Regions from separate parts of the Diaphorobacter sp. JS3050 genome, predicted to be linked through region 2. Evidence: predicted binding sites of a transcription regulator. Region 2 holds the regulator's gene; each other region holds the start of a gene.
What was found. Region 2 encodes FNR, which switches genes on or off when oxygen is low (the NO sensors DNR and NnrR bind a similar motif). Its sites were predicted from a motif close to TTGATNNNNATCAA; they were not measured.
Positions count from the first base shown of each region.

Region 1: HND92_RS04560 (CZB domain-containing protein) is a predicted target of FNR. The motif match lies at 5,523-5,536, and genes of this name have one in related genera.
Region 3: cyoA (ubiquinol oxidase subunit II) is a predicted target of FNR. The motif match lies at 5,721-5,734, and genes of this name have one in related genera.

Region 1 is NZ_CP053553.1:916,423-925,889, reverse strand. It holds gene gspM (type II secretion system protein GspM) at 1-208, shown strand, start outside; gene gspN (type II secretion system protein N) at 225-1,037, shown strand; gene gspD (type II secretion system secretin GspD) at 1,042-3,387, shown strand; gene HND92_RS04565 (GspE/PulE family protein) at 3,400-4,788, shown strand; gene HND92_RS04560 (CZB domain-containing protein) at 4,919-5,443, opposite strand; gene HND92_RS04555 (LLM class flavin-dependent oxidoreductase) at 5,639-6,670, shown strand; gene gspF (type II secretion system inner membrane protein GspF) at 6,732-7,961, shown strand; gene HND92_RS04545 (5'-nucleotidase) at 7,958-8,899, shown strand; gene HND92_RS04540 (EF-hand domain-containing protein) at 8,931-9,308, shown strand; gene HND92_RS04535 (hypothetical protein) at 9,409-9,467, opposite strand, start outside.
Region 2 is NZ_CP053553.1:1,271,411-1,280,877, reverse strand. It holds gene HND92_RS06325 (TonB-dependent receptor domain-containing protein) at 1-168, opposite strand, end outside; cobalamin riboswitch at 248-492, opposite strand; gene HND92_RS06320 (hypothetical protein) at 527-766, shown strand; gene HND92_RS06315 (cell division protein ZapA) at 763-1,107, shown strand; gene HND92_RS06310 (sulfite exporter TauE/SafE family protein) at 1,748-2,467, opposite strand; gene hemN (oxygen-independent coproporphyrinogen III oxidase) at 2,471-3,853, opposite strand; gene fnr (fumarate/nitrate reduction transcriptional regulator Fnr) at 4,025-4,768, shown strand; gene HND92_RS06295 (hypothetical protein) at 4,810-5,097, opposite strand; gene HND92_RS06290 (FixH family protein) at 5,174-5,452, opposite strand; gene ccoG (cytochrome c oxidase accessory protein CcoG) at 5,514-6,956, opposite strand; gene ccoP (cytochrome-c oxidase, cbb3-type subunit III) at 7,041-7,955, opposite strand; gene HND92_RS06275 (cbb3-type cytochrome c oxidase subunit 3) at 7,985-8,122, opposite strand; gene ccoO (cytochrome-c oxidase, cbb3-type subunit II) at 8,137-8,769, opposite strand; gene ccoN (cytochrome-c oxidase, cbb3-type subunit I) at 8,789-9,467, opposite strand, start outside.
Region 3 is NZ_CP053553.1:2,565,252-2,574,718, reverse strand. It holds gene HND92_RS12395 (ATP-binding protein) at 1-612, opposite strand, end outside; gene HND92_RS12390 (SURF1 family protein) at 609-1,418, opposite strand; gene cyoD (cytochrome o ubiquinol oxidase subunit IV) at 1,430-1,849, opposite strand; gene cyoC (cytochrome o ubiquinol oxidase subunit III) at 1,850-2,485, opposite strand; gene cyoB (cytochrome o ubiquinol oxidase subunit I) at 2,478-4,484, opposite strand; gene cyoA (ubiquinol oxidase subunit II) at 4,546-5,595, opposite strand; gene HND92_RS12365 (MFS transporter) at 5,906-7,237, shown strand; gene tolA (cell envelope integrity protein TolA) at 7,360-8,406, opposite strand; gene HND92_RS12355 (biopolymer transporter ExbD) at 8,428-8,853, opposite strand; gene tolQ (protein TolQ) at 9,033-9,467, opposite strand, start outside.

The sequences.
Region 1 (9,467 bases), 350 kb from region 2:
GCAGATGAACGTCGCGGGCGACCGCGCCACCGTCACCCTCAAGGGCGCCCCCGCCGAGGCCCTTGCCCAGTGGCTGAACCAGGCGCGCAGCACCGCGCGCGCCGTGCCGCTGGAAGCCCGCCTGGTGCAAAGCGCCGCGCCCGCCAACGCCGCCGCGGCCGCCGTCCGCTGGGACGGCACGCTGGTGCTGGCGCTGCCCCCGCAATAGTCCACGCCCCCTGCCCGTGCCACGCTCCCTGCGCCCGACCCCTTCGCTGACACTGCCGCGCGCGCCCTGGCGCTGGGCCGTGGCCGGCGTGTGCCTGGGCGCGCTGCCCGCGCTGGTGCTATGGGCCCCGGCGCGCTGGCTGGCCACAGGCGTGCACCAGGCCAGCGGCGGGCAACTGCAGCTGCAGCAGGCACGCGGCACCGTCTGGAACGGCTCGGCCCGCCTGGTACTGACCGGTGGCGCCGACAGCCAGGACCAGGCCGCCCTGCCCGGCCGGCTGCAGTGGCAGCTGCGCCCCGCGTGGAACGGGCTCAGCGCCCGCCTGACGGCCGACTGCTGCATTCCCGCCACCGCGCCGCTGCAGGTGCAGGTGGCGCTGGGCCTGGGTGCCGTGCGCGCCCAGGTGGCCGATGGCCAGAGCCAGTGGCCGGCTGCGGCGCTCGCGGGCCTGGGCACCCCCTGGAACACCGTGCAGCCGCAGGGCCGCCTGCAGCTGCGCACCCAGGCGTTCGCGCTGCAATGGGCCGCGGGGCGCCTGCAAATGCAGGGCCAGGTGCAGCTGGATGCGCTGGGCCTGTCCTCGCGCCTGTCCACGCTGCGGCCCATGGGCAGCTACCGGCTGCAGGTGCAGGGCGGCGGCGCGCCCACGCTGCAGCTGTCCACCCTGGAGGGCGCGCTGCTGCTGTCGGGCAGCGGCCAGTGGGTGGGCAAACGCCTGCGCTTCACGGGCGAGGCCAGCGCCGCGCCCGGGCGGGAGGCGGCCCTGGCGAATCTACTGAATATCATCGGGCGGCGCAGTGGCGCGCGCTCCATCATCACCGTGGGTTGACCCTATGACCAACTTGCCCCGCCATTCCCTGCGGTTCACTCTTCATTTGATAGCTGCCAGCGCTTTATTGACGGGCGTTAGCAGCCAAATTCATGCACAAACCTCCGGGCAGCGCGCCGGCAGCGTGCGGCCCAGCGAGCCGGTGACGCTGAACTTTGCCAACGCCGACATCGAGGCCGTGGCGCGCACCATGGCCACCATCACCGGCAAGAACGTGGTGGTGGACCCGCGCGTGAAGGGCCAGATCACGCTGGTGACCGAGAACGCGGTGCAGCCCAACGCGGCCTTCCAGCAGTTCCTGGCCGCGCTGCGGCTGCAGGGCTTCACGGTGGTCGAGTCGGCGGGCCTGTACAAGGTCGTGCCCGAGGCCGATGCCAAGCTGCAGACCGGCAACGTGAGCGTGTCCCAGGGCGGCGCGGGCGGCACGCCCGCGGGCGGGCAGATCGTCACGCAGATCTTCAAGCTCAACTTCGAGAACGCGGCCAACCTGGTGCCGGTGCTGCGCCCGCTGATCAGCCCCAACAACACCATCAACGTGAACCCCGGCAACAACTCGCTGGTGATCACCGACTACGCCGACAACCTGCAGCGCCTGGCGCGCATCGTGGCGGCCATGGATGTGTCGAACGCCAGCGACCTGGAGGTGATCCCGCTGCAGCACGCCATTGCCACCGACCTGGCGCCGCTGGTGTCGCGCCTGATCGAGGGCGGCAGCGCCACTGCCACAGGCACTGCGCAGGGCGTGGCCCAGGGGCAGACCGACAATTCGTTCAAGACCACGCTGCTGGCCGAGCCGCGCAGCAATGCGCTGATCGTGCGCGCGGCCAACCCGGCGCGCGTGGCGCTGGTGCGCTCACTGGTGGCCAGGCTGGACCAGCCGGCCGCGCCGGGCAGCTCCGCTGCCAGCGGCAACATCCACGTGGTGTACCTGAAGAACGCCGACGCCGTGAAGCTGGCCACCACCCTGCGCGCAGCGCTGGGCAGCGCGGGGGGCAGCGGCACCAGCAGCGGCGGCGGCATGGGAGCCGGCAACCTGTCGGGTGGCCTCACGCGGACCGGCGCATCGGGCCTGGGCCAGACCAGCGGCCTGGGCAACAGCACCAATGCCAGCGGCAATGCCGGGGGCCTGGGCAGTTCGGGCCTGGGAACGGGCCAGGGCAGCAGTGGCAGCAGCGATGCCAACCAGCCGTCCACCGGCGGCATCATCCAGGCCGACCCGTCCACCAACTCGCTCATCATCACCGCGCCCGAGCCGCTGTACCGCGAGATCCGCGCCGTCATCGACAAGCTGGACGGCCGCCGCGCGCAGGTGCTCATCGAGAGCCTGATCGTCGAGGTCAGCGCCAACAAGGTGGCCGAGTTCGGCATCCAGTGGCAGGGCGTGATGGGCAACAACGGCAGCACCATGGGCGTGCTGGGCAGCAACTCCGGCGTGGGCGGCCAGAACATCCTGAACCTGGCGCTGGCGGCGGCCAGCGGCGACGTCAGCTCCATCGGCACGGCCCTGCCCTCGGCGGGCCTCAACCTGGCCGTGGCGCCGCGCGTCAACGGCAACTACTACCTGGGCGCGCTGGCCAACTTCCTGGAAAACACGGGCGACGCCAACGTGCTGTCCACCCCCAACCTGATGACGCTGGACAACGAAGAGGCCCAGATCATCATCGGCGACAACGTGCCCTTTCCCACCGGCTCGTATGCCAACACTGGCGGCAACAGCGGCGCCGTCAACCCCTTCACCACCGTGGAGCGCAAGGACGTGGGCCTGATGCTGCGCGTGCGCCCGCAGATCAACGAAAACGGCACCGTCAAGCTCACGCTGTACCAAGAGGTATCCAAGATCGCGGCGGGCACGCTCACCAACACCAACGGGCCGTCCACCAGCAAGCGCTCCATCGAATCCACCGTGCTGGTCGATGACGGCAGCGTGATCGTGATCGGCGGGCTGCTGGAAGACAACTACTCGCTGGGCCAGGACAAGGTGCCCGTGATGGGCGACCTGCCCGTGGTGGGCGGGCTGTTCCGCAATGAAAAGCGCACGCGCCAGAAGACCAACCTGATGGTCTTCCTGCGCCCCATGGTGATCCGCGACAGCGCCACCAGCGACGCGCTGATGGTGGACCGCTACGAGGCCATCCGCGCGCTGCAGCAAAGCACGCAGCCCGCGCCCAGCACGATGATGAGCGGTGTGTCCGAGGCGCCGGTGCTGCCGCCCCTGCCCGCCCCCGCCTCTCCCGCCGCGCCCGTGCAGCCCCCGGCCACACCTGCGCCGCTGGCGCCGCTCGCACCCCAGCCGCCCGCGCGCACCACCACGCCGCCCAGCATGGGCCAGTCGCCCTACAGCCCGCAGTAAGGGGCCCGCCGCATGCGCCACCCCCTGCCCTACGCATTTGCGCGCAGCAGCCAGCTGCTGCTGGAAGACGACGGCCAGCAGCTCGTGCTGTGGCACGGCCCGCAGCCGGACGCCGGCGCGCTGTCCGAAGTGCTGCGCAAGCATGCCGTGCACCAGTTCATGCCGCTGGACGCCCCCACGCTGGCGCAGCGCATCAGCGCGGCGTATTCGCAAAGCGAATCCAGCGCGGCCACGGTGGTGAGCGAGGTGGAGGAAGGCGCCGACCTCTCGCGCATGATGCAGGAGCTGCCCGCGGTGGAAGACCTGCTGGAGTCCGCGGGCGACGCGCCCATCATCCGCATGCTCAACGCCCTGCTCACGCAGGCCGTGCGCGACGGCGCGAGTGACATCCACATCGAGCCCTACGAGCGCCACTCCAGCGTGCGCTTTCGCGTGGACGGCACGCTGCGCGAGGTGGTGCAGCCCAACCGCGCGCTGCACGCCGCGCTGATCAGCCGCCTGAAGATCATGGCGGACCTGGACATCTCCGAAAAGCGCCTGCCGCAGGACGGGCGCATCAGCCTGCGCCTGGGCACCCGCGCCGTCGACGTGCGCGTATCCACGCTGCCCAACGCCCATGGCGAGCGCGCCGTGCTGCGCCTCTTGGACAAGAGCGAGAGCAAGCTGAACCTGGAGGCCGTGGGCATGCAGGGCGAGGTGCTGGCGCGGCTCGCGCACCTGATCCAGCAGCCGCACGGCATCATCCTCGTGACCGGCCCCACGGGCTCGGGCAAGACCACCACGCTGTACGCGGCGCTGGCGCGGCTGGACGCCGCGCGCAGCAACATCATGACGGTGGAAGACCCCATCGAGTACGAGTTGCCCGGTGTGGGCCAGACGCAGGTCAATGCCAAGATCGACCTGACGTTTGCCAAGGCCCTGCGCGCCATCCTGCGCCAGGACCCCGACGTGATCATGATCGGCGAGATCCGCGACTTCGAGACCGCGCAGATCGCCATCCAGGCCTCGCTCACCGGCCACCTGGTGCTCGCCACGCTGCACACCAACGACGCGGCCAGCGCCATCACGCGCCTGACCGACATGGGAGTGGAGCCGTTCCTGCTGTCCTCGTCGCTGCTGGGGGTGCTGGCGCAGCGCCTGGTGCGCAAATATTGCGGCGAGTGCCACGGTGCAGGCTGCGAGCACTGCGGCCATACCGGCTACGCGGGGCGCACCGGCGTGTTCGAACTGCTGGTGGTGGACGACGCCATCCGCGCACAGATCCACAACCAGGCCCCGGAGGCCGAGGTGCGCACCCAGGCCCTGGCCGGCGGCATGACGCTGATGCGCGACGATGGCGAGCGGCTGATCCACGCCGGCATCACCAGCCGCGAAGAAGTGCTGCGTGTGACGCGCGACTGAGCGGACAGGCCGCAGCGGCGCCTTTCAAAAACAGGAGCGCGGCGCGCTTGCCAAGACTAGGTTTTCAATACAAATTGCATTGAAAACCATTACAGACAAGCGCCAGTAGCTCCTATATCAATAGCGAATTTCAGCGTTCACCTGCGGCCATCGGCTGGGGGGGACGCTTCCCGTGGCCCAGCCCGCGCTGCAGCTCCTTGAGCAGCAGCACCACCTGGCGCGACGCATGCTGGCAGCTCTTGAACGCCTGCTCGGCCCGCAATTGATCGCCCTGCGCCAGATGCGTCAGCAGCACAGCCGCCTGGTGGTGAAAGTACTGGTGGCGGCGCATCAGCATGTCGAAAGCAGGAAAGTGCCCCAGCGCCACGCGCCCGCTGCCGTGCAGCCAGCGGCCCAGCTCGGAACAGGTGTCGTCCACCACCGTTTCGGGGCGCAGCTGTTCGTCGCGCGCGCCCGCCAGCGCTTGGGCCAGCCAGGGCAGCCAGCGCTCATGCATGACGATGGCAGCCTCGATGTCGAACGCCGCCAGGAGCCGCGAAGCCTCTTCGTCGTACAGCACCAGCGCGCTGGCCTCGCTCGCAGGCAGCGAAGTCCAGTCCTCAGGCGCGGCCAGGCCGTCGGCACGCGGCTGAAACAAACGGCTGAAGAACCCCATAGACACCCCCCGCACGCCCCGTGCATCACTTCCTGGCAGCGTCGCACAGGACGCTAAAAGTGACAATATGTTTCGTGTGTTGATTTAAAACAAATTCAGTATATCAATAGCAAAACGCTATGCACCATGCGGGAACCTCTGCCCACCATACCCACGGCGCAGCACGGATTTCACCCGCAGCTCACAATCGGTGCCATGACCACACATTCCCTGCCTTTACTTTCCATGCTTGATCTCGTGCCCGTGCGCGAGGGCGGCACCGTGGCCCAGGCACTGCAGGTCGCCGTGCAGACGGCGCAGCATGTGGAGGCGCTGGGCTTCAAGCGCTACTGGCTGGCCGAGCACCACAACATGCCGGGCATCGCCAGCTCTGCCACGGCCGTGCTGGTCGGCCACGTGGCCGGGGCCACGCAGACCATCCGCGTGGGCTCGGGCGGCATCATGCTGCCCAACCATGCGCCGCTGGTGGTGGCCGAGGCCTTCGGCACGCTGGCCGAGCTCTACCCCGGCCGTATCGACCTGGGGCTGGGCCGCGCACCCGGCACCGACGGCGCCACCATGCGCGCCCTGCGCCGCGACCGCGTGGAGACCGAGGCCGACTTCCCCCGCGACGTGGCCGAGCTGCAGCAGCTCTTGGCGCCCGCGCAGCCGGGCCAGCGCATCATCGCCGTGCCGGGCGCCGGCACGCAGGTGCCCCTCTGGCTGCTGGGCTCCAGCCTGTTCTCGGCGCAGCTGGCGGCGCAGATGGGCCTGCCCTACGCCTTCGCCTCGCACTTTGCGCCGCGCATGCTGCACGCGGCCATCGACATCTACCGCCGGCTGTTCCGCCCCTCGCCAGCCTGCGCCAAGCCCTACGTGGTGATCGGCGTGCCCGTGATCGCCGCACCCACCGATGACGAGGCGCAGTACCTGGCCAGCAGCACCTACCAGCGCGTGCTGGGCATTCTCACCGGCCAGCGCGGACTGCTGCAGCCGCCCGTAGAGGGTTATCTGCAGAGCCTCGCGCCGCAGGAGCGCGCCGCCGTGGCCGACTTCCTCGCGGTCGGCGTGGTCGGTGGCCCGCAGACCGTGCGCGCGGGCCTGCAGGCGCTGGTGGCCGCCACGCAGGCCAACGAATTCATGCTGGTGAGCGACGTCTACGACCCGGCGCTGCGCCTGCGCTCGCTGGAGATCACCGCCCAGGCGCACGCGGCACTGTCACCCGCAGCGGCTACCATGGCGGGCTGAACGGGTCGACTGCGGCCCGCCCAGTTTGCCCCTGCTCGCCCATCGCCGCTGACTTTCCCGCATGCCCGCCTATTCCTTCGAAGCCCTGGACGCCCAAGGCCATGTGCGCCGCGGCACCCTGGAGGCCGACAGCCCCAAGGCCGCCCGCAGCCTGCTGCGCGCCCAGGCCCTGGTGCCCCTGGATGTGGAGGTGCTGGCCGCTGGCACCGCCCCCGGAACACCCCCCACGCTGGCGCAGCGGCTGTTCACGCGGCCGGTGTTCAACGCCACGGGGCTGGGCGTGTGGACGCGGCAGCTCGCCGGGCTGGTGGGCTCGGGCCTGCCGCTGGAGCGTGCGCTGACCGCGCTCGCCGAAGAGGCGGACGACGAGCGCCAGCGCCACCTGCTGGCCGCGCTGCGCGCCGAGGTCAACGCCGGCTCCACCTTCGCACGCGCGCTGGCGCAGCACCCGCGCGAGTTCTCCGACATCTACTGCGCCGTGATCGGCGCGGGCGAGTCCAGCGGCGGCCTGGCCGAAGTGCTGGACAGCCTGGCGGACGATCTGGAGCAGCGCCAGGCCTTGCGCGCCAAGCTCATCGGCGCCGCGCTGTACCCGGCCATCGTCACCGTGATCGCGATCGTCATCGTGCTGTTCCTGGTGGGCTACGTGGTACCGCAGGTGGCCAGCGTGTTCGCGGGCACCAAGCGCGCCCTGCCCTTCCTCACGGTGGCCATGCTGGCCTTGAGCGACGTGGTGCGCAACTACGGCTGGGCGTTGCTGGGCGGGCTGGTCCTGCTGGCGTTCGGCGCCCGCGCCGCGCTGGCCCAGCCGCGGCTGCGCGAGAAATTCGACGCCGCCTGGTTGCGCCTGCCGCTCGTCGGCAAGCTGGCGCGCGGCTACAACGCGGCGCGTTTCGCCGGCACATTGGCCATGCTGGCAGGCGCGGGCGTGCCCATCCTCAAGGCGCTGCAGGCCGCAGCCGAGACGCTGAACAACCGCGCCCTGCGCGCGGACGCACTCGACGCCCTGGTGCTGGTGCGCGAGGGCGCGCCGCTGGCCTCGGCACTGGCGCAGAAAAAGCGGTTCCCCGGCCTGGTGGCCATGTTCGCGCGGCTGGGCGAACAGACGGGCCAGTTGCCCACCATGCTGCAGCGCGCCGCCACGCAATTGGGCACCGAGGTGCAGCGCCGCGCCATGCAACTGGCCACGGTGCTGGAGCCGCTGCTCATCGTGGCCATGGGCGGCATCGTGATGTTGATCGTGCTGGCGGTGCTCATGCCGATCATCCAGCTCAACCAGTTCGTCAAATGAGTGCCACCCTGCAGGACAAGCTCGTCGTCGCGATCTCCTCGCGCGCGCTGTTCGACTTCGAGGAAGAGAACCGCCTGTTCGAGGCCGGCGACGAGCAAGCCTACATGCGCCGCCAGCTGGAGCTGGTGCATGAGCCCGCGCGCCCTGGCATTGCCTTCCCTCTGGTGAGAAAGCTGCTGGCGTTCAACACGCCCGATGCCGCGCGCGTCGAGGTGGTCATGCTGTCGCGCAACGACCCTGCCAGCGGCATGCGCGTGTTCGCCTCGGCCAAGGCGGCGGGCATGCGCATCGAGCGCGGCGTGTTCACGCGCGGGCGCAACCCGTTTTCCTATCTGCGGCCGTTGGGCGCGCACCTCTTCCTTTCAGCCAACGAGACGGATGTGCGCGAGGCGCTGTCCATCGGCTTTCCCGCCGCGCGGGTGATGATCGACTCCACGCCCGCCGGGGACCGCTATCCGCGCGAAGTGCGCATCGCCTTCGACGGCGACGCGGTGCTGTTCTCCGACGAGGCCGAGCGCGTGTACCAGCAGGGCGGCCTGCCGGCCTTCCTGCAGCACGAGGTGTCCCATGCCGCCACGCCGCTGGCCGAAGGGCCTTTCAAGCCGCTGCTGGCCGCGCTGCACCGGCTGCAGCAGCAGGCGGACGCCTCGCAGATGCGCATCCGCACCGCGCTGGTCACCGCGCGCAGCGCGCCGGCGCACGAGCGCGCAATCCGCACGCTGCTCGACTGGGGCATCACCGTGGACGAGGCCATGTTCCTCGGCGGGCTGGAAAAAGGCCCCTTCCTGCGCGAGTTCGAGCCCGACTTCTTCTTCGATGACCAGACGGGCCACGTGGCGTCCGCCGCACGCCATGTTCCGGCGGGGCATGTCAGCAGCGGCATCGCCAACACAGCGGCTGCGCTACAGGGTGATACAGCCCGCCCCCCGCGGCGTTGAACCTGTGGCGGCGCGCCGGCTCTACTCCTGAATGTTGCCTTCACGCTCCTTCCGCCCCTTTACACGCCTGCTGACGGCCCCGGCAGCCTGCGCGTGGCTCATGGCCTGCGCGCTGGCGGCTCCGCTGGCCGCTCAGGCGCAGGGCGTGGCCCATGCCACCGCGCCCCGGCACAGCGCCAGTGCGCCCCTGACCAAGGGCGAGATCAAGGCGATCCGCCAGTTCGAGATGCTGGATTTCAACGGCGACGGCAAGCTCAGCCGTGCTGAAGTGGCCATCGTGCCCAAGGTGGCTGCGGCGTTCGATGATGCGGACACCAACCGCGACAACTACGTGACGCTGGACGAGGTGCGCGCCTTCGCCATCAAGTACCGCGCCGAGCGGGACGGCGCCCGCGCGGCGGCGCGCTGAGAGCGCCGGCGGACCCAAAAATACCAGTCCAATTGGCCTCCAGCGCTTTACCAATAAGCGCTAACAGCTACTTATCTGATAGCAACCGTCGTGACACCACTCACAAGCCACCCGTGCGCTTGACCTTGGGATCGGAGTACGTGAGCGACTGACGGTCCT
Region 2 (9,467 bases):
GGTTGCCGTGATGACGGTTTCACGCAGTTGGGGTTCGGTGGCTGCCTGGGCCAGCAGGGTCTGGGACACGGCGGGGAAAGCGGCGGCCAGCGCCAGCGGCAGCACGGCGACGCGCGCGTGCACGGAAAGCGCACTCAAGCGCACATTGAACGGACGGGTGTTTGTCATGTGGGGCAAACAGAGAGATCGCCACGGCCGACCTCCCCGTCGGCACCTGGGCATAACGGCCCAGGTTTCACAAAAGGAAACGCGGAGCCACCTCGTTGGCCGGTATCCGGGCTGGCGGAACGCTCTGCATCGCCTTCCCAAACGCTTGTTCAAGGCGCTCAGTGGCTTGTCAATGAAGAGGGAGCCGAGGTACGGCTCATCCGCTGACCGTTGCGGGGGCAGCGCAGGCACAGGACGCACTCCATGGCGGAGGGCCCCTCCCTGCTTCCCGTTGAACTGCGGCATGTGAACCACGCCGCTAGCACCAACTGCGCAATTTTACGATGGTTCGCACGCCGATCCCTACAATCGGCAGCGTATGGCCTCCCCCTCTTCCATCGACCAGATCGCCGAGCGCGTTGAGCGGCTGCTGCTGCGCCATGCCGAGTTGCAGCGCACCAATGCCCTGTTGGCGCAACAGGTCGCGGCGCTCACCCAGGAGCGCGATTCCCTCCAATCCCGCCTGCAGGCGGCCCGTGCCCGCGTGAACGCATTGCTGGACCGCCTGCCTGCCGAGCCCGAACTCCCCGGCACTGCCGAGACGAAAGACGCGCCATGAAGCAGATCGAGGTACAGATCCTCCAGCAAAGCTATCTCCTGGCCTGCCCGGACGGCCAGGAGTCGCGCCTGCTGGAGGCGGTCGAGCGCGTGGATACCGCCATGACGCGCATCCGTGACGCGGGCAAGGTACGCGCGCGCGAGCGCATCGCCGTGCTGGCGGCCCTCAATCTGGCTTTCGAGATCGCCGACCGCGAAGCCGCCGATTTGGCAGCCGCCTCAGCCCCTGCGCGCATCGCCCCCACCCCGATCGCGCCGCATGTGCACGACAGCGATGAGCGCGTGCAGCAGTTGCTCCTGCGCCTGGACGAGGCGCTGGGCGAGGATGGGCGCCTCCTATAACCATTACGGCAAAAGCCTGGCCCCTGGCTGCACACGGGCAGCCCACTACAATGAACATGTCTGCGGTGCTGCCGGGCTTTATATTTCCTTGAACCAATGCTCATTGAGCACGGGCTTGGTACATCGCCCGGTGAGCGTGATCATCTCGCGTCAGATGAACCCAACGCCTGGCTGCCCTCGCCCACCTGAACCCCCGGTTCAGGATGCCGGTCCGGTGGCATTCGCAGACACCTTTTCTCCGGTAATCGCTTGCGCCCTCGCTCCGGGTGAGTGCCAGTGACCTCAATACCTGCTCAGAAAATCCGGCGCTCCGCGGCCAGCGCGCGCAACCCACCCATCTGCAAGGCACAGAGCAGACCTTGGTAGTCGTCGCACCGATGGCAAATATCCTGGCGTGGTTCGGGCGTTTCCCAGTCCTTCGGCAATCACGCCGACACGCAGCGCGCCCTCATACGCACGATGGCGCATCCAGTAAGGCAGCGATGCGTAGCTGGATTTCTCCACGTCGATGAGAACAGACTCGTCACTTCCGCTGGTAGAGATCTGACAGCGATACGTCACACCTGAGCGTCTCAGTGTGCACCACTGGCTTGCCACGGCATGCTTCGCAGAGCCGCTGTGGCTCCACAAAACGCTGTTTTCAGGGCACGCACCACGGCGCCGGCTGCCCATGGACAACCTTCATCCATAGCGCCCATGCACCCAGGGAAAAAAGCACACCACCTGCCAGCCGAGACCCCCACGCCCCACCCTTCACGCCGATCCAAGCGCGAATGCGGCCAAATGTCCACGGCCCCAACACCAGCCATACACCACTTCCCACGCCAAACAGGACCATGCACAAGGCTCCGCGGAGCACGCTTCCGCTGAGTGCGGCAGTCAACAGTGCGGTATACAGCAGGCCGCATGGCAGGAGCGCCCAGGCCACACCCGCGGTCAGGAGCCCGCCAGGCCGAGAGACCAAGGGCTTGACCTTCGCCCAGGCAGCACGCCCCGCCCGCTCAACCCACAAGGGCTGCTGCGCTTGCACCATCATCATCCCGCCCCACGCGAGGATGAGCACGTGCATCAGCGTCCAAAGGGGGCGCAATGCCGAGGTGCTTTGCCCCAGCCATGCGAGTTGCTCCATAGCCAGCGCAACCACCGCCCCTGCGGCGCCGTAGCCAATCAGGCGCCCCACGTGAAACTGCGCTACCCGTTGGAGGATTCCGCGGCGGGACGCCCATTGAATGGTGTGGGTGGCGTCCGGCGTGCCACCCAGCCCCGTAAGCGCCGCGCAGGGAACAGAACACATCGCCAAACAGTGAGCCCCTCCCATCAGCCCCATCAGGAAGGCCGTCGTGGCCAGCGCCCACAGCATGGATCAAATAATCCGGGAAAAGCGAGCGCGGTTACGGTCAGCCTGTAGATACTTGTCGAACACCATGGCCACGCCGCGCACGAAATACCATCCCATGGGCGTGACTTCAACGCCCTCATCACTGATTTTCACCAAGCCCTGAGCCGCCATTTCTTGCAGTTGCTGTAATTCCGCATCGAAATAACTGCGGAAATCAATCAGCCAGGACTGTTCCAACGGCTCAAACAGCAATTCACCTTGGCACATCAACGCCATGATGACTGCGCGGCGCACCAAGTCGTCCTTGGTCAACGCCAGCCCGCGCACCACAGGCAAATGCCCCTGGTTAATGCAGTCGTAATACTCGTCCAGCGTTTTCACATTTTGGCTGTAAGTAGCGCCCACGCGCCCGATGGCAGAAACGCCCAGACCAATCAGGTCGCAATCGGGCTGCGTGCTATAGCCTTGGAAATTGCGGTGCAGCCTGCCTTGCCGCTTGGCCACCGCCAGCGCATCGTCAGGCAGCGCAAAATGGTCCATGCCCACGTAGACGTAGCCGGCTTCCTGGAACACATCAAGTGACCGGGCCAGCATGGACACCTTGGCCGAAGCCATGGGCAACTCGGCCGTGATGATGCGTCGCTGCGACTTGAAGCGTTCTGGCAAGTGAGCGTACGCATACAGCGCGATCCGGTCTGGCCGCAGCTCGGCTACCTGCGCCAAGGTGCAATCAAACGACTCCGGTGTCTGTCGCGGCAGCCCGTAGATCAAATCCACGTTCACCGATTCAAACCCGAGCTTGCGAGCCGCATCGACCAACGCGAACACCTTTTCGGCAGGCTGAATGCGGTGCACGGCCTTTTGTACTTCAGGGTCGAAATCCTGCACGCCAAAGCTCAGGCGATTGAAACCCAGCTCCGCCAACAATCCCAGCCGCGCTTCATCCACGGTCCGGGGGTCCACTTCTATGGAGTACTCCCCCCCCGGAACGAGGACGAAACTGCGCCTCAGCATGCCCATCAGTTCGCGCAAACCGTCATCCGTCAGAAAAGTAGGCGTGCCTCCGCCGAAATGCAGCTGGCTCACATGCTGACCCACACCGCAGTGCGCCGTATGCAGGTCGATCTCACGGCTGAGGTAACGCAAGTAGACCTCTGCCCGCTCTGGATGCCGGGTAATGATCTTGTTACACGCGCAGTAATAGCACAGCGATTCACAAAACGGGATGTGGACATAAAGCGACAAAGGCATCGCCTTGGCTACCGACCCCACGCGACGCTGCTGCAGCGCAAGGATGTATTCCCGCTCGCCAAAAGCCTCGACAAAACGATCAGCAGTCGGATAAGAGGTGTAGCGCGGCCCTGGGACGTCAAAGCGACGCAGGAGCTCTGTTGTAACAACGGTCATGACGGGATTCCTTGCACTTTCATATCACTGTGCCGTAGAGTCCCCCATGAGTCCTTGACGTTGATCAAGCGCCCATAAGGTCCTTGTGGCGACAATTTGACTTCGGCTCAAAGTCGTCCAACGGCCTACGGCATTCCATGTCTCCCAGCCGTTCAGAGGTAAGCTCAAGCCATGAACAGGGTTCCCATGCATACGAATCTCCAGACCATCAAAGTTGCCTGCTCAAACTGCAATCTGCGTGAGCTGTGCATGCCCGTGGGTCTGGACGACCAGCAACTCAAGCGCATCGATGACATTGTTGCTGTACGACGCAAGATCAAGCGTGGCGGCACGCTTTTCCGGAACGGTGAACCCTTCACATCCCTTTTTGCCATCCGCACCGGATTCTTCAAGACCTGTGTCGCCACCGAAGACGGTCGCGACCAAGTGACAGGTTTTCAAATGGCGGGCGAGATCATCGGCCTGGATGGCATCGTGAGCGACCGTCACACTTGCGATGCGGTAGCGCTTGAAGACGCCGAAGTATGCGTCATGCCTTTCGATCGTATTGAAGAGTTGTCGCGCGAAGTAACGGCACTACAGCACCATGTGCACAAGATCATGAGCCGCGAGATTGTTCGCGAGCATGGGGTCATGCTGTTGCTGGGGAGTATGCGTGCCGAGGAACGCCTTGCCGCATTCCTGTTGAATCTCGTACAACGCTTGCATGCCCGGGGTTTCTCACAATCCGAATTGGTGCTGCGCATGACACGCGAAGAGATCGGCAGCTACCTGGGATTGAAACTGGAAACCGTCAGCCGCACGTTTTCGAAGTTCGTGGAAGAAGGTATTGTGGAAGTAAAACAGCGCCATGTGCGCATCGTCGATACCGATGCGCTGAAGCGAATTGTCAACAGCCAGCAAGCCTGCCATTAAGCCTCGGTTTTTTGCTCATTCATAACTGATCGGCGGAAAGATCAGGAAACGTATTTGGCGCAATCAGCCGGCCGCGCCCCTTTGGGCACGGGGCAGCGATTCAACTCAAAGGGCGAGAGTGACAACAGCGTCGTCAATGCGCTGGAAGCCATGAGTACGAACCAGAACGTGAAGAAGGCGATGGTATACACACCTTCGCGCGAGAGATGCAGGGGTTGATCAAACCACTGCAGCGCTTCTGGATCCACGAAGGCGAACACCACCATTTCCATGACGCCCGCCATCAAAAAGGCCGGCCACGCGATCCACATCAATCGTTGCATCCACATTCGCCCATCTCCTAGCAGGTGTAGTTGACAGCCTAGCATCTGTTCTCCGGCATGCAAAGAGGACTCGCCCTGCCGGTCAGCGCGGTTGATCCTCCAGCGGAGTAGCTGCATGGTTGCGCCCCTTCATGGCAGGCGTCATGTCGCCCCCAGACTCCTTCAGGGTCTCGTTGATGTTCAATCCCCGTTGGTAATAGTCTTCCGCGATGACGGGGTCAGGTTGGCTCACGGCCAGCCAGAGGGTCACGAAGCCCGCAATGATGACAATCACCGGCCCCGCGATGACAAGCCAGACATGGCCAAACGTCCACCAAGGCTTTCCTGCGTCTTCCAGATTCATGGGGGAATTACTCGGCATTTATACCAACTCCTCGCTCATTTATGAGCACAGCTTGTTCATTTGCATTCCACGACCGCCTTCAGCGGGGTACAAGGAACACGGATTTCTCTGCCACTTGGGCTTTATCACCCTGCGCTTGAATATCGAAATACACCGTATGCGATCCAGGAGATGCTGAGCCATACGGAATTTGAAGACGGACAACCACCCATCGGGATTCCGCCGGTCCGATGTCAATTGCGGTCTCGGACGCCACTTCCAGCCCTTCCATGCCGTGGGCGCTGATGGTGTAGCGCTGCGCCCCCTCCGTGGCGTTCATGATCTGCAGCCGGTAGATATTTTCCAGCTTGCCTCCCGCCACGATGCGCGAGAGCGCAGCGCGGTCGCGCACGATGTCCACCTTCAACGGGGTGCGTACCACCAAGCTGGCCAGCATGCCGATGCACAACACCACCAGCACCGCTGAATAGAACAACACACGGGGTCGCAGCACGCGTTTGAGCATTTGCGATTGGGTCCAGTGGTTCTTGACGCCGTTCTGCGTCGAGAAACGAATCAGCCCGCGCGGATACTTCATCTTATCCATCACGGTATTGCAAGCGTCCACGCAGAGACCGCAACCAATGCATTCGTATTGCAGTCCGTTGCGAATATCGATACCCGTTGGGCAGACCTGGACACACAGCGTGCAATCGATGCAGTCACCCAGTCCCGCAGCTTTGTGGTCTACCATCTTGTTACGGGGCCCGCGAGGCTCGCCGCGCTCGGGATCGTAAGAGACGACCAGCGTGTCCCTGTCGAACATTGCGCTTTGGAAACGCGCATAAGGGCACATGTATTTGCACACCTGCTCGCGCAGGAATCCTGCGTTGCCGTACGTGGCCAACCCATAGAAGATCACCCAGAATATCTGCCACCCTCCTTGCAGGGCCAGCAACTCTTCCCCCAGCTCGCGAATCGGAACGAAATAGCCCACGAAGGTGAAGCCGGTCCAGAACGCGACCGCAATCCAAATGGCTTGCTTGACAGATTTTTTCCAGATCTTCTCAAATGTCCACGGACCATTGTCCAGGCGCATACGGGCACTGCGGTCGCCTTCGACTTTGTGCTCGATCCACATGAACATTTCCGTGTATACGGTCTGGGGACAGGAGAAGCCGCACCACAGGCGTCCCGCCACTGCGGTAAACAGAAAAAGCGACAGCGCGGAAATAATCAGCAAACCCGTCAGATAAATGAAGTCCTGCGGGTAAAGCACCAAACCAAAAATATAGAAACGGCGTGCTCCGAGGTCAAAGAGCACCATTTGGCGCTGGCCCCACTCCAGCCATGGCAGGCCATAGAAAACCAGCTGTGTCAGAAACACCATCGCCCAACGCCAACGGGCGAACACTCCACTTATCGAGCGTGGATAGATTTTCTTTTGCGCCTCATAGAGCGAAATGACCTCGGTCTGCGAACTTTCGGCCCCCACTGGCGTGATAGGAATCACCTTACGGGGCTGACCTTCGGCTGGCTTCATGGTGGAATCTCAAAAAGGAAGTGCAACTTCCAAAACGCAAAACGGCCGGCGCCCCTCGACGGGGAGCCGGCCGCACAGGGAGCATCAGCGCGGGGCGCCGGCCTTATTGGACAAACCCCAGACGTATGCCGTCAACACCTTGATCTGTGCATCGGTCAACTTGCCCGCTTGGGCAGGCATCTCGTTGGTCTTGCCATTGTTGATCATAGCGGTGATGGCAGCTTCGCCCCAGCCATGCAGCCAGATGTCATCCGTCAGATTAGGGGCACCCAGGGCCACATTGCCCTTGCCGTCCATCCCGTGGCATGCAGCGCACGCAGTGAACTTCGACTTGCCCATAGACGCCTTCAGGGAGTCATGCGGGCTTCCCGACAGGCTCAGGACATAGTGGGCGAGGTTGCGCACATCTTCCGGCGAGCCCACGGCGGCCGCCATGGGAGGCATGACGCCAATGCGCCCATCGTGGATGGTCTTCTGGATCTGATCAGGCGCACCGCCGTGCAGCCAGTCACCGTCGGCCAGGTTGGGGAAGCCCTTGCTGCCGCGGGCATCGGAACCATGACACTGCGCGCAGTTGTTCATGAACAGACGCTCACCAATTGCCATGGCCGCTGTGTCGGCCGCCATCTCTTGGGGCTGCATGGCCTCGAACCGCGCATACAGGGGCTGCAACTCTGCGTTAGCCTTGTCCACTTCGGCTTGGTACTCGCCCAGCTGCGTCCAGCCCAACTTACCCTTAAAGGTCCCCAATCCGGGATAGGCAGCCAGATAGCCAGCACCGAATACCAGCGTGATGATGAACAGCCACATCCACCAACGGGGCATGGGGTTGTTCATTTCCGTCAGGTCTTCGTCCCAGACGTGACCGGTGGTGTTGTCGGCCGTAGCCTCGACCTTCTTGCGGGACGTGATCCACAGCAGCAAGCCGCAGGCCACGATACCGATAATGGTGATTCCGGCCACGTAGAAGGACCAGAAGTTACTCGTGAAATCGCTCATGGGTTATCTCTTTTCTTGTGGAGACTTCTTCAGTCCTCGGCGAAGGGCAACTGTGCTGCCTCCTCGAACCGGGCCCGGTTGCGGCGCATGAAGGCCCAGAACCAGATGCCCACGAAACACGCCAGCGACGCCAGCGTGGCCACGATACGCATGGTGGTGATGTCCATGACCAGTTCCTCAATTACTTGAGCGCACGGCCCAAAACCTGGAGATAGGCCACCACGGCATCCATCTCTGTCTTGCCCTTGACCTGCTCGGCGGCGCTGGCGATCTCCTCATCCGTATACGGGACGCCGACCGTGCGCAATGCCTTCATGCGAGGAGCGACGACGGAAGGATCGATCTGGTTCTTTTCCAGCCAGGGATAGGCGGGCATATTGGATTCGGGCACCACGTCGCGCGGATTGTTCAGGTGAATGCGATGCCATTCATCGCTGTACTTTCCACCCACGCGATGCAGGTCGGGCCCAGTGCGCTTGCTACCCCATTGGAAGGGATGGTCGTAGACGAACTCGCCAGCCACCGAGTAGTGGCCATAACGCAGGGTTTCCGCACGGAACGGACGGATCATCTGCGAGTGGCAGTTGTAGCAACCCTCGCGCAGGTAGATATCGCGTCCGATCAGTTGCACTGCCGTGTAAGGCTTCACGCCTTGAACGGCCTCAGTCGTCGATTTTTGAAAGAACAGAGGAACGATTTCCACCAGGCCGCCGACGGCCACAACCAGCAAGATCAGCACGATCATCAGGAAGTTGCTGGTTTCGACCTTCTCGTGCGTGAAGCCGGTGGATGCTTTGTTATGCGTATTGGACATGTAGTTGACCCTCCGAACTTCAGGCGTGAGCGGGTTTCACGGCGGGAATGGCCACCTTGACGGAGCGTCCGGAGATCGCCGTCACCCAGACGTTCCATGCCATCACCAACATACCGCCGAGGTACAGCAGACCGCCAAAGAAGCGGATCGCGTAGAACGGATAGGTCGCCTTGACGCCTTCCACGAAGGTATAGGTCAGCGTGCCGTCGGGGTTCACGGCGCGCCACATCAGACCTTGCATCACGCCAGCAATCCACATGGCGGCGATGTACAGCACGATGCCGATGGTGGCCATCCAGAAGTGCAGTTCAATTGCTTTGATGGAGTGCATCTTCTCCTTGCCGAACAGGCGAGGCACCAGGTAATACAGCGAACCCATGGTGATCAGACCCACCCAGCCCAGCGCGCCTGCGTGCACGTGGCCCACAGTCCAGTCGGTGTAGTGCGAGAGCGCGTTGACGGTCTTGATGGACATCATCGGGCCTTCGAACGTGGACATGCCGTAGAACGACAGCGACACGATCAGAAAGCGCAGGATGGGGTCGTCACGCAGCTTGTGCCAGGCACCGGACAGCGTCATGATCCCGTTGATCATGCCGCCCCAGCTGGGCGCCAGCAAGATCAGCGAGAACACCATGCCCACAGATTGCGTCCAGTCAGGCAGCGCGGTGTAGTGCAGGTGGTGCGGACCCGCCCAC
Region 3 (9,467 bases), 1.3 Mb from region 2:
CGCGTCCCGCTGGCGCAGGTTCTGGCCGATGCGGCTGATGAAGATCACCACCAGCGCCGCGTTGAGCATGAAGCACACCAGCAGGCCCAGCACGTAGGGACTGCCCAGCCCGCGCGCGAAGTCGGGCGCCAGCTGCAATGGCACGCTGTAATGCGCCAGCAGCGCAAAGCAGGCTGCGGTGATGAGCACCATGGTCCAGATGTAGGCGCTGCGCAGCAGCGCCGCGCCCAGCGCCACCTGCAGCAGGTACAAGAAGACGAATGGGTTGCGGATGCCCCCGCTCAGATACAGCTGCACGGTGAGCACGGCCACGTCCACCAGCAGCGCCAGAAACAGCTCCACATTGCGCACGCCGCGGCCGGTGCGCCAGCGCACGAAGCTCACCGCGTTGTAGAGCACCAGGCAACCCACCACCATGAGCATCTCGCGCAGGGGCAGGGGAAGCTGCAGCACGTAGTGCGCCACCTCGATGGTGAACACCTGGCCCACCACGGCGATCCAGCGCAACTGGATGAGCTGGTGCAGGTTTTTCAGCCCGGCCGCGGCATCGGCCGAGCGCGCCTTCAGGGCGGGCGGGGAGGCGGAGGGGGTGGAGGTGGCGGAAGCTGTCATCGGGAGCGCAAGGTGGCACGCAGGCGAAGCTCGTAGCGTGCCACATACGCAGCCGCTGCCGCCACCATGGCGGCCAGCCCGAACCAGGTGATGGCATACACCAGGTGGCTGTTGTGGAAGCGAACCACCGTCAGTCCCGGGCGGGGCCAGGGACCGGTGGTGGTGGAAGTCTCGGCATCCATCGGCGCTGGGGCGTTCGCGTCGGGAATGCCCGCGTCGATGAAAAACGGGGCCGCGGCCTCCAGGCCCTGCGCCTGGGCGATGGCCGCCACGTCGCGCGAATGCCAGCGCTGCGCCCCGGGGTCGTTGCGGCGCAGGAAGCCGCCTCCGGGCTCGCTCATGCGCAACAGGCCCTGCAGCTGTACGGCTTCGCCTTCCTGCATGCCGGGGCCGCCAGCGGCCCACTGGGCGCGCTGCGCCTGTGGGATGAAGCCGCGGTTGACGAGCACCTGGCCGCCGCCGTCCAGCTGCAGCGGGGTCATGACCCAGAAACCCGCGCCGAGCGCCGTGGTGGCCTGGGTCAGTACGGTTTTGCTGGCCAGCCAGTGACCCTCAGCCTGCACAGGCTGGTATTCAAAGCCAGCCGCATCCACGCCAGGCCACTGCGCGCGCGCGGGCAACGGCACGGGCGCGGCATGCAGACGCTGCTCTACGCGTTCCATCAGGGCCAGCTTCCAGGTGCGCCGCTCCACCTGCCACCAGCCGAGGGCACAGAACACAACGAACAGGGCGATGCCCGCCAGAGCGAGCACCGCCATCGTCAGGTTGGAGTGCGCGCGGGTGCGCTGCGGCTCCGGGGCGTGCATGGTCGGAGCGGTCAAGGCGCCTTCGGTTGGTGTGCCTCGCTGCCCTGGTGCTGTGCGGCCATGGGGTTGGCGTGCGCGGGCATCATGTTGGCATTCATGTGGAACATGACCCACAACGTGCCGATGATGGTCACTGCCAGGAACACGATGGTGAAGATGGTGGACAGCATCGTCCAGCCGCCCTGGATCTTGCCGTTCATGTGCAGGAAGTACACCATGTGCACCACCACCTGGACCATGGCGAAGATGCCCAGCACCAGCACGGCGGTGGTGCGGTTCTGGATCACGTCGGCCATGACCAGCCAGAACGGGATCACGGTGAGGATCACGGCGAGGATGAAGCCCTTGACGTAGTCCCCCTTGGTGACGTGCAGGTCGTCATGGTCGTGGCCATGGTCGTCGTGGCCGGCGTGAATTTCGTGTGCGCTCATTTACAGCACCCCCATCAGGTACACAAAGGTGAAGACGCCGATCCAGACCACGTCCAGGAAGTGCCAGAACATGGACAGGCAGTTCAGACGGCGCTTGTTTTCATGGATCAGGCCGTGCTTGCTGATCTGAATCATCAATGTCACGAGCCAGATCAGGCCGAAGGTCACGTGCAGTCCGTGCGTGCCCACCAGCGTGAAGAAGGCCGACAGGAACGCGCTGCGCTGGGGTGTCGCGCCCTGGTGGATCAGGTGTGCGAACTCATACAGCTCCACGCCCAGGAAGGCCAGGCCCAGCAGGCCGGTGACGGCCAGCCAGGTCAGCGTGCCGCGCACGTTGCCTGCCTGCTTTTGCAGCATGGCAAAGCCGAAGGTGATGGACGACGTCAGCAGGAAGGCCGTGTTGATGGCCACCAGCGTCAGGTCGAACAGCTGCGCGCCCGTGGGGCCCGCCGCATAGCTGCGGCCCAGCACGCCGTAGGTGGCGAAGAGGGCGGCAAAGATGAGGCAGTCGCTCATCAGATAGAGCCAGAAACCCAGGGACGTGCCGTTCTCGGGGTGGGGCTCGTGTGCCAGGTGGTATTGGCGCGGGGCCATGGCGGCGGCGCCGCCCGCGTGCAAGGTGGTGGTATCAGACATGGGCTGCTGCAAGCTGCTGGGTGCGTGCGTCTTCCGTGGCGGCCACGTTGGCTGCGGGAATGTAGTAGTCACGCTTGTAGTTGAAGGTATGGATGATCGAGGCCAGCACGATGGCGGCGAACGAGGCTGCCGCCAGCGGCCACATGTGCCAGATCATGGCGAAGCCGAACAGGGTGGACAGTGCGGCAATCACCACGCCTGCACCCGTGTTGGCAGGCATGTGGATCGGCTGGAAGCCGGTGAGCGGGCGCTGGTAGCCGTGCTTCTTCATGTCCCACCAGGCGTCGATCTCGTGCGCCACGGGCGTGAAGGCGAAGTTGTACTGCGGCGGGGGCGAGGAGGTGGCCCACTCCAGCGTGCGGCCGTCCCAGGGGTCGCCGGTCACGTCGCGCAGCTGGTCGCGCTTGAGGTAGCTCACGAACAGCTGGATGAAGAAGCAGGCGATGCCCGCCGCGATCAGGCATACGCCCACCGCGGAGATGATGAACCAGATGTGCAGCGAGGCGTCTTCCACATGGTTGACGCGGCGCGTCACGCCCATCAGGCCCAGGATGTACAGCGGCGTGAACGCCACCCAGAAACCCACCAGCCAGAACCAGAACGAGCATTTGCCCCAGAACTCATCGAGCTTGTAGCCAAAGGCCTTGGGGTACCAGTAGTTGATGCCGGCAAACACGGCGAACACCACGCCGCCGATGATCACGTTGTGGAAGTGCGCGACCAGGAACAGGCTGTTGTGCAGCACGAAGTCGGCCGGGGGCACGGCCAGCAGCACGCCGGTCATGCCGCCGATGGCGAAGGTGCACATGAAGCCTACCGTCCACAGCATGGGCACGCTGAAGCGGATGCGGCCCTTGTACATGGTGAACAGCCAGTTGAAGATCTTGGCGCCCGTCGGGATCGAGATGATCATCGTGGTGATGCCGAAGAAGGTGTTCACTGTGGCGCCCGAGCCCATGGTGAAGAAGTGGTGCAGCCACACCAGGTACGACAGGATGGTGATACACACCGTGGCGTAGACCATCGAGGTGTAGCCGAACAGGCGCTTGCGCGAGAACGTGGCGACGACCTCGGAGAACACGCCGAACGCGGGCAGGATCAGGATGTACACCTCGGGGTGGCCCCAGATCCAGATCAGGTTCACGTACAGCATGGGGTTGCCGCCCAGGTCGTTCGTGAAGAAGTTGGTGCCCAGGTAGCGGTCCAGGCTCATCAGTACCAGCGCGGCCGTCAGCACCGGGAACGATGCCACGATCAGCGCGTTGGTGCACAGGGCAGTCCAGGTGAAGACGGGCATCTTCATCAGGTTCATGCCCGGCGCGCGCATCTTGATGATGGTGACGATCAGGTTGATGCCCGACAAGGTGGTGCCCACCCCCGCAATCTGCAGGCCCCAGATGTAATAGTCGAGACCCACGCCAGGGTCCTGCGCCCCGAGGTTGGACAGCGCCAGCCAGCCAGAGGTGGAGAACTCGCCCAGGAACAGCGAGATCATCACCAGCACGGCGCCGCCGGTGGTCATCCAGAAGCTGAAGTTGTTCAGGAAGGGAAACGACACGTCGCGCGCGCCGATCTGCAGCGGCACGAGGTAGTTCATCAGGCCCGTGACGAAGGGCATGGCCACGAAGAAGATCATGATCACGCCGTGGGCCGTGAAGATCTGGTCGTAGTGGTGCGGCGGCAGATAGCCCATGTTCTCGCCAAAGGCCATGGACTGCTGCAGGCGCATCATCACCGCGTCGGCAAAGCCGCGCAGGAACATGACCAGGCCCAGGATCATGTACATGATGCCGATCTTCTTGTGGTCGATGGAGCAGATCCAGTCGCGCCACAGCGGGCCCCACAGACGGAACTTGGTGAGGCCGGCCAGCATCACGATGCCACCCAGGACCACCGCGATGAAGGTCCACAGCACGATGGGCTCGTGCGCCATCGGGATCGAGTCCCAGGTGATGCGGCCCAACAGCCAGTGGGCTGGGGTAGTTTGTTCAGACAACATATCGAATCTCTTGGCTAATGGGCCCGGCGCCGGCTTGGCGCCCGCGTCGGGTCCGTCAAATTCACTGTTGGGTGGTGGCCTCGGGGAGGGCGGCTGCGGGCTGCAGCGCGGCCAGGATCTGTGGCGCGTTGCCTGCGGTGCATACGTCCTGCGGCAGCGTCAGACCGTTGGCTTTGACGAAGGCTTCGCCGCCGAGCGCGTCGATAGCCATCATGTCGTGCATGCACATCTGCCCGTCTTCCACGCAGCGGTTGAGCACCTTGCCGTACAGGCCGTCTTCCACTGTGGAAAAGCGCTGCACGGGGTCGCGCTGGCTGGGCTTGGCCAGTTGCAGGTAGGTGGTCTTGTCCAGGGGCTTGCCTTCGGTCTTGGCCTTGTCCACCCACTGGGCGAACTCGGCATCGCTCAGGCCGTGGAACTTGAAGGTCATGCCGGAGAAGCCGGGGCCGCTGTAGTGCGAGGCGAGGCCGTGGAACACGCCGGGCTTGTTGATGATGGCGTTCAGCTCGGTCTGCATGCCAGGCATGGCGTAGATCATGCCGGCCAGGTCGGGCACGTAGAACGCGTTCATGGTCGACGTGGCGGTGAGCTTGAACAGGATCGGGCGGTCCACAGGCGCGGCCACCTCGTTCACCGTGGCAATGCCCTGCTCGGGGTAGAAGAACAGCCACTTCCAGTCCATGGCCACCACCTGCACTTCCAGCGGTTTGACGTCGGCGGCCAGCGCGCGCTGGGCGTCGATGCGGTCCAGGGGGCGGTAGGGGTCCAGCTTGTGGGTAGCGATCCAGGTCAGCGCGCCCAGGGCAATGATGATCATCAGCGGCACGCTCCAGATCACCAACTCCAGCGAGGTGGAGTGGTGCCAGTCGGGGTCGTACTCGGCGTCGGTGTTGCCCTGGCGGTACTTCCAGGCGAACAGCAGCGTCAGCAGGATCACCGGCACGATGACGATCAGCATCAGCACCGTGGCAGTCACCACCAGGTTGCCCTGCTGGGCAGCGATATCACCCGCCGGGTTCAATACAACGGCCTTGCTGCAACCAGCCAGGCTGGCTGCGGCCAAAGCCGCGGCGAGCCAGGTGGGCCCGCGGAGTTTCTTCAGTTGGAGCATTGCTAGGCGTGTCAAAAAGCGTGCACGGCCTTGCGTCGCGCGGGCGGGCGCGGCGCTAGGTGTAAACGCGAATTACTGGACGGAGACGAATGTAATACGCCTAGCGCATTTGTCGATTGGACATTTTGTCCAGGGTCAAACTTATGGCGTGATGGCAGGCCGGATGCGGCCTGCAGGCGCGACCATGGCGGCGCGGATGGCCGACTGGGCGTGAGGGTTTTCCCGCGCGGGACGTCAGTGTAAGCGTACTTGTTGACCGCGGGGCTTGCGTGTAGAACGGAGCTGTGTCTGCAAAGCAAGGAGTACGGTCATGAGTAGCGGTTCCGTCGCATACCCCGTTTACGGCCCCGAGAGCGCGGCATCGCTGTCGCGCGCGCACACCGACGAAGACGTCACCCCGGGCGAGATCGCCGTGGGCGTGATCATCGGGCGCGCGTCGGAGTATTTCGACTTCTTCGTATTCGGGATCGCCTGCGTGCTGGTCTTCCCGTCGCTGTTGTTCCCCTTCATGTCGCGGCTGGACGGCACGCTCATGGCCTTTGCCATCTTTGCCATCGCCTTCATCGCCCGGCCGCTGGGCACCGCCATCTCCATGGCCGTGCAGCGGCGCTGGGGGCGCGGCACCAAGCTGACGCTGGCGCTGTTCCTGCTGGGCGGCTGTACGGTGAGCATGGCCTTCCTGCCCAGCTACCACGTGGCGGGGCTGGCAGCCGCCGGGGCGCTGGCGGTGCTGCGCTTCGGCCAGGGGCTGGCGCTGGGCGGCTCCTGGGACGGGCTGCCGTCGCTGTTGGCGATGGCTGCACCGCCGGAGCGCCGGGGCTGGTATTCCATGGTGGGGCAACTGGGCGCGCCCGTGGGGTTTGCATTGGCCGCCGGGTTGTTCGCCTACCTGTACGGCAGTCTCTCCAGCGAAGAATTCCTGGCCTGGGGCTGGCGCTACCCGTTCTGCGTGGCCTTTGCGATCAACGTGGTGGCGCTGTTTGCGCGGCTGCGCCTGGTGGTGGGGCAGTCCTATGCCGAATTGCTGCAAGAGAAGGAACTGGAGCCCGTGGGCGTGGCCCGCGTGATGCGCGAAGAGGGGAGCAATGTGGTGCTGGGCGCCTTTGCGGCACTGGCCAGCTTCGCACTCTTTCACGTGGTGACGGTGTTCCCGCTGTCGTGGTTCGCCCTGTTCTCCGACCGCTCCATGGCCGAGGTGCTGTGCGTGCAGATCGCCGGCGCATTCCTGGCCATCGGCGCGGTGGTGGCGTCGGGGCGGTTGGCCGACCGCATGGGCCGGCGCAACCTGCTGGGCTCCATGGCCGTGCTGATTGGCCTGTTCAGCCTGGCCACGCCCTGGCTGCTGGGCGGTGGCGCGGTGGGCGGCACGGTGTTCCTGCTGCTGGGCTTCGTGCTGCTGGGCCTGTCGTACGGCCAGGCATCGGGCACGGTGACGGCCAACTTCTCCACCCAGCACCGCTACACCGGGGCGGCACTGTCGTCCGACCTGGCCTGGCTGATCGGCGCGGCCTTCGCGCCGTTGGTGGCCTTGGGGCTGTCGGCACGTTTCGGGCTGGGGGCGGTGACGCTGTATCTGCTGTCGGGCGTGGTCTGCACACTCGGCGCGTTGCGTATCAATCGCCTCATCGAGCAGCGCAGCTGAGTTCGATTGGCTGTCGGTTGTTATCGAAAATGATAGCTGCCGGCGCTTGACTCAAATAGGTTTCACAGTGTTTTCAATTTGAAACCATTGAGGGACAAGCGCAGGCAGCTCTCTTTTTTGCTTCAGTCGCGCGGGCGGAAGCCGATCACCAGGGACGACGGCACGCGGCCGTCCACGTCGCGCGGCAGGGTTTCCGTGCGGTGCAGCGCACGAATCACCGCGTCGTCCCACGCCTTGTTGCCGCTGGACTGGGTGATGCGCGCGCCGACGATGGTGCCGTCCGGAGCGGCGCGCACCTCGACCTCGGCGCGCGGGTTGCCCGAGATGGTGTCGGGATAGACGATGTTGGGGCGTACCTTGGCGGCCACCTTGCCACCGTAGCTGCCCGAGGGGCCGGAGCTGCGCTGCGCGGTGCCCGTGGCGGTCTCGCCGCCCGTGGCGCCTGGCAGCCCCTGCATCATGCGGCGCAGGTTCTCCTGGCGGAGCGCTTCGGCCTCCTTGGCTTCACGGGCTTCCTCGGCCTTGCGGCGCTTGTCCTCGGCCAGCTTCTTCTGTTTGTCCTGCTCGGCCTTGGCGGCCTTCTCCTTCTCGGCCTTGGCGGCCTTCTCCTTCTCGGCCTTGGCGGCCTTCTCCTTCTCGGCCTTGGCGGCCTTCTCCTTCTCGGCCTTTTCGCGTTCGGCTTTCTCGCGCTCGGCCTTCTGCTGCGCCAGCAGGCGTTCCTTCTTTTCCTGCTCCAGCCGCTCGCGGCGCTCTTCTTCCTTGCGCTCGCGTTCGCGTTTCTCGCGCTCCAGTTGCTGTTCGCGCTTTTTCTTTTCTTCTTCCAGGCGCTTCTTCTGCTGCTGCAGGGCGATGTCGGCCTCGCGCGTGTCGGCTTGCTCCGGACGCGGTGGTGGCGGTGGAGGCGGCGATGCGGGCGCGGGCTCAGGTGCGGGGGTAGGGGCCGGAGCAGGGGGTGGGGGCGCCTCCACGGCGCGCAGCGCCGCTTGCTGGGGGACGGCGGACCAGAGTTCGGCCTCCACCGCCGGTTGGTCGGAACTGCTCTTCCAGTTCACGCCCCAGGTCAGCGCGCCGATCAGCGCGGCATGGGCGAGTACCGCCAGGGCGATGGCCCGCATGCGTCCGGGCGGGCGGGGCGGGGCAAACTGGTCGCGGTCGTTCGTGGCGTGCATTAGATCGTGTGAAAGTTCTCGTCAGCCGCCGCTCTTCACCGCCAGGGCGACGCGTGCCACGCCCGCCTGTTGCAGCGCAGACATGGCCTTCATCACCGCGTCGTACGACACGTTCTTGTCGGCGCTGATGAGCACGGGTGTGTCCTCTGGCTGGTCCTTGAGCCAGTTCTTGGCGGTGGCGCCCAGGTTTTGCAGCGGCACGGTGCGTTCGTTGCCGTCGGCCTTGAAGCGGATGCTGCCGTCCTTGTCGACGATGACGTCCGCGCGCGTCTTGGGCACCTTGGCGCCTTTGCCCACGGAAGGCACGTTCACCGAACTGGGCGTGAGCATGGGCGCGGTCACCATGAAGATGATGAGCAGCACCAGCATCACGTCGATGAACGGCACCATGTTGATTTCGTTCATGGAGCGGCGGCGGGTGCCGCTGCGTGAGGCCATGGCAGGCATTTCAGTTCTCCATTGCGCTGAGCAGTGCGCGCTGTGGATAAAACGGACGTGTCCGATGCCAGCAGACGCCGCGCAAGGGCCGTCCCGCCGCGCTGAGCAATCGATCCCCTTTCCCGCAGTGGGTAGCGCTGCGAGAGAAGGGGGAAGCCGCGCAGCGGCTCAGGGGGATGTCCTTCATCTCAATGCCCCGAGGGGGATGCGGGGTGTGCGCCCAGGTTGCGCTGCAGGATGTTGGAGAACTCCTCGATGAAGGTCTCCTGGTGCGTCGCCACGCGGTCGATGTCGCGTGCGAAGCGGTTGTACGCAATCACGGCGGGAATGGCGGCGAACAGGCCGATGGCGGTGGCCACCAGCGCTTCGGCGATGCCGGGCGCCACCGTGGCGAGCGTTACCTGCTCCATGCCGGCGAAACCGGTAAAGGCGTGCATGATGCCCCAGACGGTGCCGAACAGGCCCACATAGGGCGACACCGAGGCCACCGAGCCGAGGAACGAGAGGCTGGACTCGATCACGTCCATCTCGCGCTGGAAGCTTGCGCGCATGGCGCGGCGCGCGCCGTCCAGCAGTGTGCCGGGGTCGCTGATGCGGCGTTCCCGCAGCTTCTGGTATTCGCG